DNA from 4 places in the Brevibacillus sp. RS1.1 genome. Region 3 is predicted to be linked to each of the others. Evidence: riboswitches for the same ligand, from Rfam matches in the RefSeq annotation. Region 3 holds a riboswitch; each other region holds the start of a gene.

Region 1 (4,212 bases), on a different contig from region 3:
AAAGCAACGGCGCTGCCCTGTTAAAACGCATTGAATCCATTTCTGAGCAAGTCGACATACAAAGTGACGGGCGTGTGCAGCCACATGCAAAGGCGGTGGAGATTTCCCACTGATAAAAGAAGCCGTGTTTCCAGATTCCTAGAAATACGGCTTTTCTTCTTATGGTTCCTCTTACTTACGCAGATTCAAGAATAGGGAAGCAGCGCACTTCTAAGCCAAAATCATTTTTCAATAAGGACTCATGCTGTTCACTGATTCCCGTCACGATCAACCCTGCGCGCAAGACGCCTCCCAAATCGAATTGGACTTTTAGTTTATGCACGTTCACCCCGGCCTGCTGAAGGAAATGCAAGACCCGATCTGGCGTCGCAGTATGACATGAGCCCTCCAGATAACATAGGACGTGTTCTGTCGAGTCCAACGTGCCTCCAGCTTTGTCAGCCGTTTTTTCTTTCCAGGTAGGATGCGGCGTGAATGGCTGTGTCAATAAATAGGCCAAATCTTCCACGACTGCACTTGCTGTAGGGAGCTCTCCTGCCCCTCTTCCTGTAAACAACAGGTCTCCTACGATGTTGCCGGATAGCTGGACAGCATTAAACGCATCGTGGATTTGCGCCAACGGATGGCTCAGCGGAAGCATGGTTGGTTCAACAGATAGGCGAATGCCTTTTTCGGCTTGATAAGCCTGCGCGATCAGCTTGATCCGGTACCCTAAGTCGCTTGCAATCCGAATGTGACCTGCTGACAAATCTGCAATTCCTTTGCGAACAACATCCGCTAAAGGCAGCGATTCTCCATAAACAAGCTGTGCCAGGATATACAATTTGTACATAGCATCAAAGCCTTCTACATCCGAACGAGGGTCTGCTTCCGCATAGCCCAGCTCCTGTGCTTGCTTGAGCACCTCCTGGTAGGAGAGCTGCTCTGCTTCCATTTTCGTCAAAATGAAGTTCGTTGTTCCGTTGAGAATACCGCGAACGCCTTGGATATCGTTCGTACGTAGGAACTGCCGGAGCACACTCAAGATCGGGATACCCCCAGCCACACTCGCTTCATAGGCAAGATGCACTTGATGCTGATTTGCCAAATCGACTAGCTCTGTTCCTTTTTTCGCCAGGAGCTCTTTGTTGGCGGTTACCACATGGCAGCCCTTTTCGATCAAAGCACGTACGTAGTCATAGGTAGGTTCTACACCGCCCATAACCTCCACCACGATATCCACATCGCTTCTCAATACATCCTCAAAATCTGTCGTCAGTAAAGCCGGGTCGACATGAACCGCCCGCTCTTTTTCCGAGTCACGCACCAATGCCTTGACGATCTCAATTCGTTTTCCCAGACGAGAAGCCAGCTTCTCCTGTTGTGAACGGATCGTTTTGATTACGCCCCCACCCACTGTCCCCAATCCCAATAATCCCACGCGTACCACTTCTGCACTCATCCTGACCACCCCATACCCCGAATTTTAGATAAAAAGAAAAGCCATCTTCGATAAGAAGAAGGCTTGATAGCAGTTAATGCTCCCCCTCCTTATCTCCCAGGACGTAAATGTCCTGCAGGAATTGGCACCTTGTCACAAAATATACGTGACGGTTGCCGGGCTTCATCGGGCCAGTCCCTCCACCTCTCTGGATAAAGAAAATATGAAATTAAAAAAACCTTCTTCGCTAAGAAGAAGGTTCATCTACTAATAGAGTAACCCGCTTCTTATCTTTCGAGACGAAACGTCTCGCAGGAATTGGCACCTTGTTGCAATATGCAACGGTTGCCGGGCTTCATCGGGCCAGACCCTCCACCTCTCTGGATAAGAACCATTTATGCTGTTGAGCTTTATTCTAAGAAATTCCAAGGCAAGCGTCAACAAAATTCTTTCTTTTCTGATTGCAAGCTGATTTGGCAAGGATTTCAGTTGTGGGTGAACAGGCTTTCTACCTCTTCCATACTGCAGCAAGCACAATGAAACACGCCCTCCTGGCATTCCTCAGGCTGCTCTTTTTCCTCAACATATCCGCACCATTGGCAAATAAAAAGTTGTATCATTGCTCGCCCTCCTCTTCTATTATTCTGCCCAAAATAAAAAGAGCATTTTCCGCTCGACCGTGACGATCGTTAGAAAATGCCAGAAAAGGAGGGGCATACTTGTCCACTCGCTGTTTTTCGCAAGCCATCTCTAACACCTCCCTATCTCCCGTAGGTCTATCAGTGTTGTCGAAACAGGCAGGTCTCCTGACTATGGGTTCATCGCCTAGCGTCGCCTTCCCCGTCTATTTTGATAGACCAGTGGCTTGTTGGACGCTGACTCCCCTCTTACAGTGGCGGGACCGTGTCGGATTTGCACCGAGCTTCCCTATTATCCTTGTGGCGAGTTGGTTACGCCCTAAGGAACCTGTTTCCACCTATGAAATTGTCTATTCTCACTACTACCTTCAGATTTTACCTTCCCCCAAATACCGCTCTTTCAAAATGCGAGTGTGATGAGCTTCATGTCCAGCAATCACATAGGCCAATGTCCTTGCAGATAGCTTGTTTCCGTTGGCAAGTCCTGTACACAACCACGCTTCTGGAGAGATCCCTCGCACCAAAGCGATGGTGGAAGCACGGACAGCCTTATACTCTTCCAGTAAATCAGACAGGTCTCTTAGCTGAAAACACCCGTGTTCAACAAAAGCATTCTCATCAAAACCGACGAGGGGTGTCTGATCCCCTCTCGCGATTCTCAGCAAGCGATAGCTCATGATGCGTTCTGCATCGATGAGATGACCCAACACCTCTTTAACCGTCCATTTGCCTGGCGCATACCGATAATCAATTTGCTCGGGGGCAAGGGACGAAAAGAACGCGACGATCCTCTCTCCTTGCTGCGTGAGGATCGTTTGGAACTCCCCCTCCGGTACAAGACCCATGTAATAGTCAAAATAAGCAGCGTATTCATCGCGCTCTGGTCGTCTGAGCATCTGTTTCCCACTCCTCGTCATTCAGTTTCAATAGACAAATTACTATGTAACCCTTCAAACAATAGGACCCTTGCCGGGGCTGCATCCGTGCCGACCAGCTTGAGTGGTGCAGCTACCAGAAAATACTCGCCTGGCGGGACCTCTGCTAGCCGCAAGCCTTCCACGACAATGACTCCCGCTGCAAACAATTTTTTATGGGTGGGGTGACCTTCCTGGCTGCGTTCGATTCCAAGTGCATCGGTACCAATGCCACGAACCCCCAGCTCACTTACATATTCCGCACCCTCTTCAGACAGAAAGATAAATTCAAAGGAGAACGCCTCTTCAAAAGAGTTTTTCGTTTTAAACAGGACAAAATCTCCTCGCTCAAGATCGAAGCTCTCCAAGTCAGCGCGAGTGATCCTGTCCTCGACCGCTGTGAGATCAAGAACTTTACACTTGCCCACTAGCTTCTCCAAGGAAATACTCTCAAATGTATCACCAGCATTCACCATATGCAGGGGAGCATCCACATGGGTACCTGTGTGGAGGTCCATGTCGATTCTCGATTCTGTTACATAACCGTTGGTAGCGGTACGTATTTTCGGCTGCTTTTCCGGCTTGTTTTTATACACCGTCATTCCTTCGTACACGGTGGCGGTCACATCATACATTTTCATCCCAAACGCCCTCCCTTTTGCCTACTGTTTTTTTCGATCCGCTGGAAAAACAATCCCCATCTGCCTTCTCGCTTCATCCATGACCTGCATGGCCATTTTGGAAACTTCATGCGAATTCGTTGCAGATTGTCTGGCCCCGATCTTCGCCAAGTGTAGGAATTCTCTTATTTCATAATGCATGGTCTTCGGGGTCTGCGGCCTTGCTACTTGCTCGGTTCGACCTTCCCTGTAACGAATGTCCACTTCTCTGAGATGGTTGATTCGATCGATCACCATCGTAGCGTCCTCCCCTTGAATTTCTGCTGGCTGATAGGAGGTCGTAATTTTCGAGAAGCTAATGATGGCATCCATCTCTCGATACTTCAACAACATACTGCCTTCTCCGTCCACTCCAGAATCAAGCACGATTCCTTCTGCTTTGATCACGTCTGGTCTGCCAAAAAGGATGAGTAACGGATAAAGACAATAAATACCGATGTCCATCAAGGCTCCGTTTGAAAAAGCAGGATCAAAAGCACGTAAAACCTTCCCTTCGCGGTAGGCGTCATAGCGCGAAGAATATTGGCAATTGCTAGCAATAAAACGTCGTACTTTTCCCA
Region 2 (4,212 bases), on a different contig from region 3:
GGATGTATCGACTGCTGTGTCAGAAGAGGTAGCCATCAAAGAGCTGAGCGAGCATATGAAGCTTCGGTACGTGCAGAATCCGAGAATACAGCCACAATCAAATCAAGGGGATATGTGGCAGCCCATTCTGGAGTACACACCAGCTGTTTCCTTCATGCAAAGAGGACGTGAAGATGGTCAGGAGTGGTATATCGACGCGACCAATGGCAAGATGGTGTATGGAACGGGAGATAACGGGCTTGCTTTTGATCAGTTGAATACGAAGGAAGCACATCCGATCGAATCTCCAAAGGAATACGTCAAGGTTCGCTCCAAGGAAGAGGCAAAAGCGTTGCTGCAAGCGGAATTCGGCATACAAGTGGATGACTCGACCTATAGAGAGAGTAACCGTGACGGACGCAAGGAATACGTCTGGAATGATAAAAATGACAAGTATATCGGCGTAGAAGTTCTCGCAGAAACAGGCAGTGTCGTCGGGCTGGGATCACCGCGATCCGATACAGCAGTGACAGTCAAACGCGAGCAAGCGGAAGAGGCTGCACTTGCCTTTCTGCCTAAATACGTTGATCCAGGCATAAAAGAAGTGCAATTGGCGCAAGTCATACAGCCAGGCGAAGCGAATCCTGTGTCATCGGGCGAATGGGAATTCAGATATCTCATGAGCAAGGATGGCATTCCAGTACAGGATCGCGGGCAAAAAGCGGCTTATTCAGTAACAGTCGATCCGTCTTCTGGCAAAGTGACAAAGTTCGAAAACTACAGAGAGACGCACGAGTTGGTGGAGCTTCCAGCATCCGACGAGATCGTCTCGAAAGACAAGGCTGTTGAGGCGTATTTACGCGTCATGCCTTTAAAGCTGGTCTATTTGAGGAGAGATGTGGATGGGCAAAAATTAGCTCAACCAAAGCTGGCGTATGTGCCGTGGAGTGACGAAAAGCTGGCGTTCAAATACATTACGCTGGATGCCGTGACAGGCAAGATCATCACCAAATAACAAGAAAAAAAGGCTATCCCGCAGCCATTCCTGATGGCCTTTGGGATAGCCTTTTTTACACTTATTTAACACTCGTCACAGGAACACCCGATAATAACCAACAGGATAAACAGCACGAGCACGATTGCGAAGCAGTCACCGAAGAATCCGTTACCGCAGAAAGATGTACTCATCTTTGTTTCCCCTCCTTTCCGTTATACTCCAGTCTATACACGAATGCCGATATTGGACTGGGCGGATGCCCAGCTTAGGCAAAAATGGGCGCGTAAGAGGAGAGGCCCCGTAAAAAATAGACAATTCACAATTGACGGGGAGACAAAGGGGGTGTTAAGATACTTGCAAACATTCAAGACATTTCGCAAACCAACTAAATGACAAGTGTACGACTCTTATCCAGAGAGGCAGAGGGACTGGCCTGATGAAGCCTCGGCAACCGGTAAAAATCCGGTGCCAATTCCAGCAAAGCTACGTGCTTTGAAAGATAAGAGGATGTCTCAGGCGTTTTCTTATCTGCTGACAAATCCTCTTCTTTCAAAGAAGAGGATTTTTTTATTTTATTTACCCAATTATGGAGAATAAGCCGATGCAAGGGAGAAAAGGGGCACGTCAATGAAACCAACTTTTCGCGAACAGCTTTCCCGGAAAATTCTGATTCTGGACGGTGCAATGGGCACCATGCTTCAACAGGCGAACCTGACCGCTGATGATTTCGGCGGTGAAGCCTATGATGGCTGTAATGAACTCCTGAACCTGACCAGACCAGATGTGATCCGTTCCATTCACGAGAAATATTTAGAGGCGGGTGCAGACATCGTCGAGACCAATACGTTTGGTGCTGCTTCCATTGTTTTGGCTGAGTACGATGTGGCAGAGAAAGACCTTGAGATCAATATAGCGGCAGCACGCTTGGCCAGAGAAGCGGTGGATGCCTATTCCACGGAGGAATGGCCGCGTTTTGTAGCAGGTGCAATGGGACCTACGACCAAAACCCTTTCGTTGACAGGCGGTGTCACTTTCGAAGAGCTGGTCGAGGCGTATTATCGTCAGGCAAAAGGTCTGATTCTCGGTGGCTCCGATGTGCTTCTTTTGGAAACTTCGCAAGATACGTTGAACGTCAAGGCTGGCGGAATCGGGATTCGCAAAGCTTTTGAAGAGCTTGGACAGGAGATCCCGGTGATGCTGTCAGGTACGATTGAGCCGATGGGCACGACGCTGGCGGGTCAAAACATCGAGGCGTTTTACATCTCCTTGGAGCATATAAAGCCTGTCTCAATCGGTCTGAACTGTGCGACAGGACCCGAGTTCATGCGCGATCATCTGCGGACACTATCAGGAATTGCCCAATGTGCGGTCAGCTGTTATCCGAATGCAGGCTTGCCAGACGAGAACGGTCATTACCATGAAACGCCACAGGGACTTGCTTCGAAAATGCGAGCATTCGCTGAACAGGGCTGGATAAACGTCGCTGGCGGCTGCTGTGGAACAACGCCTGACCATATTCAAGCGATGGCAGAGACCTTGAAAGACTGCAAGCCACGGAGTACAGCTGTAGAACCGCTGAGCGCGGTCTCCGGGATCGAGGTCGTTTACGTCGAAGATGACAATCGCCCCTTGCTAGTAGGAGAGAGAACCAATGTCATCGGTTCCAAAAAATTCCGTGAAATGATTGCAGCCGGTCACTATGAAGAAGCATCTGATATTGCCCGGGCCCAAGTGAAACGGGGAGCACACGTCATCGATATATGCTTGGCTGACCCCGACCGTGATGAATATGAAGATATGGAAAAATTCCTACAGTTCATCGTGAAAAAAGTAAAAGCGCCCCTCATGATCGACTCGACAGATGCCAAGGTCATGGAGCTGGGACTTCGCTATTCGCAAGGAAAGGCGATTCTCAACTCGATCAACTTGGAAGACGGGTTGGAGCGATTCGAGGAAGTCGTCCCACTTATTCACAAGTTCGGTGCCTCCGTTGTCGTTGGAACGATTGAGGAGGCGGGTATGGCGATCACTCGCGAAAAGAAGCTGGAGGTCGCGCAACGATCGTACGACATTCTTGTCAACCAGTACGGAATAAAGCCACAGGATATTATTTTCGATCCACTCGTCTTTCCAGTAGGGACAGGGGATGAACAATACATCGGCTCTGCAAAGGAAACCGTAGAAGGCATTCGTTTGATCAAACAAGCAATGCCTGCTTGCAAGACGATCCTGGGTGTCAGTAACGTTTCCTTCGGCTTGCCTCCTGCTGGGCGGGAAGTGCTGAATGCGGTCTTCTTATACCACACCACTCTCGCAGGGCTTGATTACGCCATCGTCAACACGGAGAAGCTGGAGCGCTACGCTTCGATTCCAGAAAACGAGAGAAAGCTGGCAGAAGCCCTTCTATTCGAGACAAATGATGAGACATTGGCGGCTTTCACAGAATTTTATCGCCAAAAGAAAAAGGAAGTCCGTGTGGAAGTCTCCTCGTTAACACTCGAAGAACGCTTGGCCCGTTATGTAGTCGAAGGCTCCAAGGATGGTCTGACGGAAGACCTGAAGCTAGCTCTGGAAAAATACACACCACTCGAGATCATCAACGGTCCGTTGATGGCTGGGATGGAAGAGGTCGGTCGTCTATTCAACGGCAACCAGCTGATCGTGGCAGAAGTATTGCAGAGCGCGGAAGTCATGAAGGCATCTGTATCATTTTTAGAGCCGTTCATGGAAAAAAGCGATGCCGCTGCCAAGGGGAAAATCTTGTTGGCGACAGTCAAGGGCGATGTACACGACATCGGAAAAAACCTCGTGGAAATTATTTTGTCAAACAACGGCTACAATGTCGTGAACTTGGGGATCAAGGTACCGCCAGAGCAACTAATTGCCGCATGCAGAGAAGAAAAGCCGGATGCCATCGGTCTGTCTGGACTCTTGGTAAAATCCGCGCAGCAAATGGTCATTACTGCACAAGACCTGCGTGATGCAGGCATTGATATCCCGATGATGGTTGGCGGTGCGGCGTTAACGCGCAAGTTCACATCGAATCGGATCGCACCGGAATACCGTGGAATTGTTTTATACGCAAAAGACGCCATGGATGGTCTGGACCTCGTGAATCGTCTGCAAAATCCGGAAGAACGTGATCGCTTGGTAGAGGAACAGCAGCATCTGCTGGAAGCTGTCGCAACGGCTCAGCCTGTTGTCGAGGAGAAAAAAGCACCTTTGCCAGCTCGTTC
Region 3 (4,212 bases):
TTTATTTGACCTATTTTTTTGTGTCGGCTGGAGTCATTTTACGTACCTACATTGAAGTTGTCCAAACCTGGATGTTTCCGAATTTACCAACGTGGGTTCTGTCAGGAATCATCCTGTTTCTAGCGTTTTACACAGTCGTAGGGGGGATAAGAGTCATCGCAGGCTATGCGTTTTTTTCCGTTATGGTCACGATGTGGATGATATTTGAGTTATATTTTCCCTTGAAATTTGCCAGGTGGGAATATTTGTTTCCTATCATGGACACCAGCCTAGAAAACCTGTTCAATGGAATGATTGCCATGTCTTTGACCAGTGCCGGCTTTGAGATTCTCTACGTTGCCTATCCTTATGTACAAAATAAAGAGAAGGTACACAAAAGTGTACAGTTGGGAGTGCTGGTGACGTATCTGATCTATTTGCTTGTTATGATTGTGGCGCTGGTCTTTTTTAGTCAGGGTCAGCTCATGAGAACGATTTGGGCGACACTCAATATGCAAAAGATGGTGTACCTCCCTATTCTGGAAAGGTTTGAACTGGTTGTCATTTCGTTTTGGCTTCTCGTAATTTTGCCGAATATCATGCTGTATTTGTGGGCTTCTGCCCGAGGTCTCAAGCGCTTGTTCGGATTTAATCTACGTCATTCATTGTATTGGATTATACCCGTGATCTATGTAGCCTCCTTGTCGTTGCTTTCCAGACAGCAGATGAGTCGGATGACGACTATTTACTCGCATATAACTCTGTACATTATTTACGTGTACCCCTATTTTTTGTACCTGATGGTCTGGCTGAAGCAACGAAAGCAAAGGATGAAACCAACCAGCAAAGGAGAGAGTGCCTGATGCTGCCTGTCCAAAAACATTGGATGCAGTTATCCAAGCGGTTTTTTGCCTTGTGGTGTTCATGTGTCCTTTTCCTGGCAGGCTGTTCAGATCGGCAAATTTTTGATGAGACAGGACTTGCCACGGCTGTCGGCTATGATCTGTTAAAGGATGGGGACGTTCGGGGGACAGCAATCATGCCCTCCATTAATCCAGAGGCGAAAGAAAAGATACAGGTTTTTTCAGCCATCGGTGAAACCAGTAAGGGAATTCGGGATCGGATAAATTTACAATCAGATAAAAGAGTATTGGGTGGGCAAATTCGTGTCGCACTCTACAATGAAAAATTGGCAAAGCGTGGACTTGGTAGTATCGTTGACACGTTGTATCGGGATTCCTCTATTTCCAGCAGGGTTTATCTTTGCTTATTTGAAGGCGAAACATATGATATGTTAACGCATCGCTATTCGGAAGAAGGGAATATCGGAATCTATTTATACCGTATGATTGAGCAAAATATTGAGGGGGAAAAAATTCCGTCTTCCACCATGCATGAGTTTTTTCGGTCTTATTATGACAAAGGAATCGACCCGATCATGCCGTTCATTGCAAGAAAGGGAAATGAGCTGCAAATCAAGGGGATCGGATTGTTTCAAGGGGAGCATTATGTAGGGTGGATCACACCTAAGGAAGCCTTTTTAATCAAGCTCATGCATGGAAAATTCCGCATTGGCAGCTACGATACTTCTGTCCCTGCTCATATTTTTGGCGAGGTACCCAAGAATCGCGGAAGTAAAAAAGACCGTGTGCAGCTTGTCTTTGATACGATTTCCAGCCATTCAAAAATCGAGCTGACCCAAGTATCTCCCCCGATCTTTGATATTCACATCCGATTAAATGCGCGGATTTTGGAATTAACCCTCCCACTGAAGCTAGAGAATGCAAGGTTGATGAAAATCATGGAACATGCACTGGAAGAAGAGCTCGGAAAAGAACTGCAGAAAGTAGTCCACAAATTGCAGAACCTCAATGTCGATCCCGCTGGTTTCGGGATCGTGTATCGCTCAAATAGCAGAGGGAAGGCAAATATGACGCAGGCTGAATGGAGAAAGATGTTCAAAGACGCGACATTTCGCTTTCACATAAAGTCAACCATCATCCGCAACGGCGTCATGGATTAAAAAACTTTTTCCTGCTATTACTATTGACGTGATATTTTCAAAAAGGATATAATCCGTTTTGTATCATCAAGAAATACAAAAAACGAACATAATATACGTAGATATCTTTCTTATCAAGAGAGGCGGAGGGACAGGCCCTATGAAGCCCGGCAGCCGGTTCATTTTCGAATGAACGTCGCGGTGCCAATTCCTACAGGATTTTTGGATCTTGTACAGATGAGAAGGGTGGATGCGAACGTATACATTGCGTTGCAGCCCCTTTTTCGTTTGTGAAAAAGGGGTTTTTATATTTTTATCAAGATTATGGTCGGGAGGTGGATGCGTTGATCCAACTGCGTCATTTGCATAAAAGCTATCAAGTACAGGGTAAAACCATCCCAGCGTTAACGGGGATCGACCTTTCCATAGAGCAAGGCGAAATATACGGGATTATCGGACACTCTGGTGCAGGGAAAAGTACGTTGATCCGGTGCATCAATTTGCTAGAGCGTCCAACTTCGGGGGAAGTTATTGTGGACGGCGTCGATTTGACGAAGCTGGATGAAGGGAAGCTGCAAGAAAAGCGCCGCTCAATCGGCATGATTTTTCAGCATTTCAACTTGCTGTCTTCTTCAACGGTCGGCGAAAATGTTGCTTTTCCGCTCAAGCTGGCAAAGCGTTCGAAGGCAGAGATTGATAAGAAAGTAAACGAGCTGCTGAAGCTGGTTGGCTTGGAGGCTCATAAGGACAAATATCCTTCCCAGCTGTCTGGCGGACAGAAGCAGCGTGTCGGGATCGCCCGTGCGCTCGCGAATGATCCAAAAGTGCTGCTCTGCGACGAAGCGACATCGGCTCTCGATCCGCAGACGACGAACTCCATTCTGGCTCTGCTCTTGGACATCAACCGCAAGCTGGGCTTGACCATTGTGTTGATTACTCACGAGATGCACGTCATTCGCTCCATTTGTGATCGTGTCGGCGTGATTGATGGAGGAAAGATCGTTGAGTCTGGTAACGTACTGGATGTATTCCTTCGTCCAAAGCATCCAACGACACAAGAATTCGTGGAGCAAGTAGCCGATTCTACAGAGCTGCGCGAAGCGGTCGAGCACGAAAAGGCTTCGGGGAACCGCACGATTGCTCGTGTCACCTTCCTCGGAGAAAAAACGTACCAGCCGATCCTGTTCCAAACGATGCAAGAGACAGGTACGGTATTCAGTATTTTGCAGGGAACGATTTCTCGCATGAAAGATACGCCGTATGGTCAGTTAGTGATCGAGCTGGAAGGCGATGTCGCACAGAATCAAAAGACCATCGAGACGCTGCGCCAACGTGGCTTGGAAGTAGAGGTGATATAAATGGACTGGACATTCGAAAATGTGGATTGGGCTGAAATCGGCGAAGGTACGATGGACACCCTCACGATGCTGGGCTTCTCTACTCTGTTTACCGTCCTGATTGGTTTGCCGTTGGGCATCATTCTGTTTTTGACTTCTCGCGGACAGCTTTTGCAAAACCGCACTTTTTATACGATTGCATCATTCGTTGTCAATGTATTGCGCTCGGTACCATTTATTATTCTGATGATCTTGCTGATTCCAGTGACGAAAATGATCGTAGGAACTTCACTCGGCGTACTGGGTGCCATTCCGCCGCTCGTATTTGGTGCCGCTCCGTTTTTCGCACGTTTGGTGGAAACCTCCCTGCGTGAGATTGATAAGGGCGTGATTGAGGCCGCACAATCTATGGGTGCTTCCAATTGGCAGATCGTCTGGAATGTCCTTTTGCCAGAGTCTAGATCTGGTCTAATCGCGGGTATTACGATCACGACGGTAACACTGGTCTCCTACACAGCAATGTCTGGGGTAATTGGCGGTGGTGGTTTGGGTGACTTGGCGATCCGATACGGTTATCAGCGTTTCCAAACCGATGTTATGGTTGTGACTGTTGTTATTTTGCTGGTGATGGTACAGATCTTACAGTCGCTGGGGGACCGTCTGGTTCTGAAATTCAGCCGTAAATAGGATCTTTCCATATAGATTGTCAAAAAATAAAACGAAATACATGCAAGGGGGAAATCATTCATGAAAAAGCTAGTCGTATCTGTACTTTCTACTGTGTTGGCATTTTCTTTGGCAGCTTGCGGAGGCAAAACCGAAACAGCACCTGCTCCAGCTGAAGGCGGCGCACAAGGCGGAAAACAGGAAGTAACATTGAAGGTAGGCGCTTCT
Region 4 (4,212 bases), on a different contig from region 3:
TGCACAAAGAGCCACAAGGACAAAACAAAATCAACGCAAATCGTACTGGAACACCTTAAAGAAAAAGAGGTATCCCCCGGATTTAAGCCCGGGAGAATACCTCTTTTTCTTTATAGGCTGGTGCTTCAGATGGCAAATGATCCAGTGCTTGATTCAAATCTGCCACCAAGTCATCGAAATCCTCTAAACCAGCTGACAATCTGATCAAACCGTCTGTGATTCCCCTTGCAGCTCTTTCTTCAGCGGGCATCGCTGCATGTGACATCGTAGCTGGATACGAGAGAATCGTTTCCACTGCCCCGAGGCTGACTGCCACAATCGGCAATTTCACGCGATCAAACAGCGCTTTTGCACGCTCGCGGCTCCCTACATCAAAGGAAAGAACAGCCCCATGACCAGTCGCTTGTTGTGTTTGAATCAGGTGACCGGGATTATCCGCCAGTCCCGTATAGTAAACGCGACTTACTTGTGGATGCGTAGACAACCAATCAGCCAAGCTCGCGGCTGTCTTCGTGCTCACATCCAGTCGGGCTTTCAATGTTTTGAGCCCTCGCATCACGAGCCAGCAGTCCTGCACACCCAAAATCGCTCCCATGCCATTCTGGATAAAGTAGAGCTGCTCCCCTAACCCAGCTTCTCTGGTCACGGCCAGACCAGCCACGACGTCGCTATGCCCTCCGATAAACTTTGTTGCACTATGAATGACCACATCGGCGCCAAGTTCCAATGGTCGCTGGTAATACGGGGTAAGGAACGTATTATCGACAATGACGAGCAAGCCCCGCTCCTTCGCAATACGAGAAACCGCTGCAATATCTGTCACCTTTAAGGTGGGATTGGAGGGGGTCTCCAGGTAAACCCCTTTCGTTGCCGGTGTAATGGCCGCACGAACGGCTTCTGTCTCTGTCGCATCCACGAACGTTACAGAGATGCCCATTCTCGACAATACCTTGGTCAAAAACCGAAACGTGCCACCGTATACATCTTCCGCTACTACAACATGATCTCCGGCAGAAAACAGCATGAACACGCTGGAAATGGCAGCCATGCCAGATGAGAACGCGAAACCGCGTGCGCCTCCCTCCAGAGACGCAATGGCTTCTTCCAAAGCCTGCCTGGTCGGATTGCCTGATCTGGCATAATCGAATGCACCTGGCTGATCGATATCAGCCTGATGAAACGTAGAAGCTTGATAAATCGGAACCGACGACGCACCTGTGAACGGGTCAATGCAAGTGGAACCGTGGAGGATCTTGGTGGCAAAATTCATCGTACACTCCCCCCTACGACCAAACTAGCATTCAAGGCCTGAAACAAATCGGCTACGACATCATCTGGATGCTCGATGCCAACCGACAGCCGCAACAATCGATCACAAACACCGACATGCTCTCTGACTTCTTGCGGGATATCCGCGTGAGTCTGCGTCGCCGGATACGTACACAATGACTCAACACCACCCAGGCTTTCAGCAAAGGACACGATTTGCAGATTTTGCAGGAACAATCCCACCTGCTCCACATCGCGTACGCGGAACGATACCATCCCACTATGCCCTGTCGCTTGATTCACCTGGATCTCATGTCCCGGATGCTCTGGCAGACCCGGATAAAATACCTCCGCTACTGCCGGATGCTCACGCAGCTTTTCCGCTACAATCAAGGCATTGGATTGATGGCGCTCCATCCGCAATGCCAATGTTTTCATCCCGCGAATGAGAAGCCAGCAATCTTGAGGTCCGAGTACAGCACCGATTGAATTGTGCAAAAACCGGATTTTTTCCGACAACTCTTCTCCTTTTGTTACGATGAGTCCAGCCAACACATCGTTGTGTCCTGCCAAATACTTGGTCGCACTATGTAAGACGATATCTGCACCAAGCTCTAGTGGGCGTTGACAATACGGGGTTAAGAATGTGTTGTCTACAATCGTCAGGAGACTGTGCTGCTTCGCCAATTGTGCTACTGCTCGAATATCGGTAATCTGCATGAGCGGATTGGTTGGTGTCTCGACGAAAATAGCCTTTGTATCTGGGCGAATCGCATTTTTCAGTGCACCAATGTCACGCAAATCCACGTACGAAAACGTCAGACCGTAACGAGAGAGCACTTGCTCGAACAATCGATAGGTTCCCCCGTACAGATCGAGCGAAACAATCAGATGATCTCCTTGGGAAAACAAACCCATGACGGTATGAACAGCAGCCATTCCCGAGGCGCAAGCGAATCCTGCATCTCCTGATTCCGCTATAGCGATGGTCTCCTCCAAAATGGCGCGAGTAGGATTAGCTGTGCGCGTATAGTCATAGCCAGTGCTCTGGCCCAAGGCAGGATGACGATAAGCCGTTGCATAGTAAACAGGAAAGCTCACCGCCCCTGTTTTTTCGTCTTTGCCTACTCCCGCCTGAATCAACTTTGTTTCCAATTTCATGTCTGTTTCTCTCCCTCCAATAGTGTACGAGGGCATCAAAAAAGCCCTCTTTCCTCTGAAAGAAGGCTTTGTTTACGTCACCGTAAGCAAATCCTTCTCATCTTTCAGAGTTTGATAACTCTGCAGGAATTAGCACCATTATCTCCCTGTTAAAATACAGGTGATTGGTTGCCGGGCATCATCGGGCCAGTCCCTCCGCCGCTCTGGATAAGAAGATTGCTATTCAATTCGATTGACCCTAATACTAATGGATCGGCAGGATTCTTGTCAACAATTTATTTCCACCCGTTAATTTGCATCTTTCAGGGCGGTCATCACTTGATTGTCCAGCTTCGCTGCTGCGTTTTTGTCATACGTCTTTTCATATTGTGGTTCTGCGGAAATACGGGAACCGTAAAACATAATATCACGAACAGCCTCAATTTTGATCTCTACCATGGCCAGCTTGAGCGGAACACCTTCCAGGCGGTCTGTTTTAACGACAGCACGACCATTAATGGCGAAAGACGAGCCGGCACCGATCAAGTGCAGGACAACCTGCGGTTCCTTCGCAATATTAGCCAAAATACGTGAGCGATTATCCACGGCAAAACGAATCGTATCGGCGCTGACAGCAAACGTCCAGGACAAGGAACTGAGCGATGGTGCTCCTGACTCATGGTCTACTGTGCCCAAGGTAACAAAACGCTCTTTTTGCAAGAGCTTGAATAAATCTTCGGAAAGAGTTTGGGAAACAGTTTCAGCCATTTCAAAGCCTCCTATCAAACGTTTAGTACGTTCATTTTACCCTTCGCATAGCTGATAGGCAAACGTTTCCTCTCCACCTTGATTCTCGTTATCTTTTTCCCTAGACTGGTAGGTAACGATACCGAATGATGGAAGGGGATGGACAGCTTGTCGCCTACAGATCGCCTCATGCAGCAAATTGACCAAGTACTTGAAGAGCTTCAGGAAGTTCGGAAGGTAAATGAGCGGATGCACAAAATTGCGATGTTCTTAGAAGATATCCGACTAGCAGATGTGATCCAAAATTACACAGCCCCGCGCAAGCTGCTCTGGATCAATTTCCTCGCAGGTCTTGCCCGGGGTCTGGGATTGACGATTGGTACTGCTATCGTTTTGGCTTTCCTCGGCTCCCTCTTGACGCAATTTCTTTCGATCCCCATTTTGGGGGATTACATCAGACAATTGGTGGAGTACGTCGAGACTTACAAGCAACGGCCTTAATGATAGAGACTAGTCTCTGTCCTCGTCATGATCGTCATCATCGTGATCTTCATTCCATTCCTTACCGTGCTTTTTCCAATAGCCATACGCATTGCCGTTGGGATGCTTATCTTTATGCTTCCCTTTTTCTTTTTTCTTTTTGTCATCATCATCGTCTTCATCGCCATCTGTAGGCTTCACAGGCTCGACAATGACCTTTGTGCTGAGTGCAACGTCAGCTTTCTTAATCAGCTTATCGTCTTCATACAATGCGAATTGAATCGATTTGGCACTAAAGGAATGATTCTTGTAAGACAACGTCAAAGAGAACTCGCCTTTGTCATTCGGTTTGATCTCTTTTTTCTTCCCGTCAGGAGCGATCACAACCAGCTCAGCATCGTCCTTTTTGTTCCAGCCGCTTACTGTCCCCTTCACCTGGATGGACTTGGCGGCAGGATTGTTTACAGCAGTCGCCTTGATGACATATGTGGTCGCTTGATCCTTATCAGGAGCGTTAACGATTTCTACCTGAACGGATTCGGAATCAACCTTCTTGCCATCCTCGTAAACCTCGAT

The links. A riboswitch is a leader RNA that binds a small molecule or an ion and turns the genes downstream of it on or off. The one in region 3 is predicted to bind S-adenosylmethionine.
Region 1: another riboswitch for S-adenosylmethionine. It lies ahead of HP570_RS03585 (homoserine dehydrogenase); the one in region 3 lies ahead of HP570_RS23340 (methionine ABC transporter ATP-binding protein).
Region 2: another riboswitch for S-adenosylmethionine. It lies ahead of metH (methionine synthase); the one in region 3 lies ahead of HP570_RS23340 (methionine ABC transporter ATP-binding protein).
Region 4: another riboswitch for S-adenosylmethionine. It lies ahead of HP570_RS04150 (aminotransferase class I/II-fold pyridoxal phosphate-dependent enzyme); the one in region 3 lies ahead of HP570_RS23340 (methionine ABC transporter ATP-binding protein).

The regions. Positions count from the first base shown of each region.
Region 1 covers NZ_JABSVA010000001.1:778,917-783,128, forward strand. The annotation lists gene HP570_RS03580 (CapA family protein) at 1-113, shown strand, start outside; gene HP570_RS03585 (homoserine dehydrogenase) at 176-1,441, opposite strand; SAM riboswitch class I at 1,528-1,639, opposite strand; SAM riboswitch class I at 1,705-1,811, opposite strand; gene HP570_RS29760 (hypothetical protein) at 1,906-2,040, opposite strand; gene HP570_RS29765 (hypothetical protein) at 2,037-2,168, opposite strand; cobalamin riboswitch at 2,200-2,405, opposite strand; gene HP570_RS03590 (DinB family protein) at 2,427-2,954, opposite strand; gene HP570_RS03595 (cyclase family protein) at 2,972-3,613, opposite strand; gene HP570_RS03600 (Gfo/Idh/MocA family protein) at 3,635-4,212, opposite strand, start outside.
Region 2 covers NZ_JABSVA010000003.1:756,598-760,809, reverse strand. The annotation lists gene HP570_RS14115 (YcdB/YcdC domain-containing protein) at 1-994, shown strand, start outside; gene HP570_RS14110 (YjcZ family sporulation protein) at 1,060-1,167, opposite strand; SAM riboswitch class I at 1,381-1,482, shown strand; gene metH (methionine synthase) at 1,604-4,212, shown strand, end outside.
Region 3 covers NZ_JABSVA010000009.1:60,183-64,394, reverse strand. The annotation lists gene HP570_RS23350 (GerAB/ArcD/ProY family transporter) at 1-842, shown strand, start outside; gene HP570_RS23345 (Ger(x)C family spore germination protein) at 842-2,002, shown strand; SAM riboswitch class I at 2,110-2,225, shown strand; gene HP570_RS23340 (methionine ABC transporter ATP-binding protein) at 2,326-3,339, shown strand; gene HP570_RS23335 (methionine ABC transporter permease) at 3,340-4,005, shown strand; gene HP570_RS23330 (MetQ/NlpA family ABC transporter substrate-binding protein) at 4,066-4,212, shown strand, end outside.
Region 4 covers NZ_JABSVA010000001.1:897,796-902,007, forward strand. The annotation lists gene HP570_RS04140 (YhcN/YlaJ family sporulation lipoprotein) at 1-59, shown strand, start outside; gene HP570_RS04145 (trans-sulfuration enzyme family protein) at 83-1,270, opposite strand; gene HP570_RS04150 (aminotransferase class I/II-fold pyridoxal phosphate-dependent enzyme) at 1,267-2,430, opposite strand; SAM riboswitch class I at 2,525-2,644, opposite strand; gene HP570_RS04155 (pyridoxamine 5'-phosphate oxidase family protein) at 2,719-3,177, opposite strand; gene HP570_RS04160 (DUF5665 domain-containing protein) at 3,316-3,657, shown strand; gene HP570_RS04165 (hypothetical protein) at 3,667-4,212, opposite strand, start outside.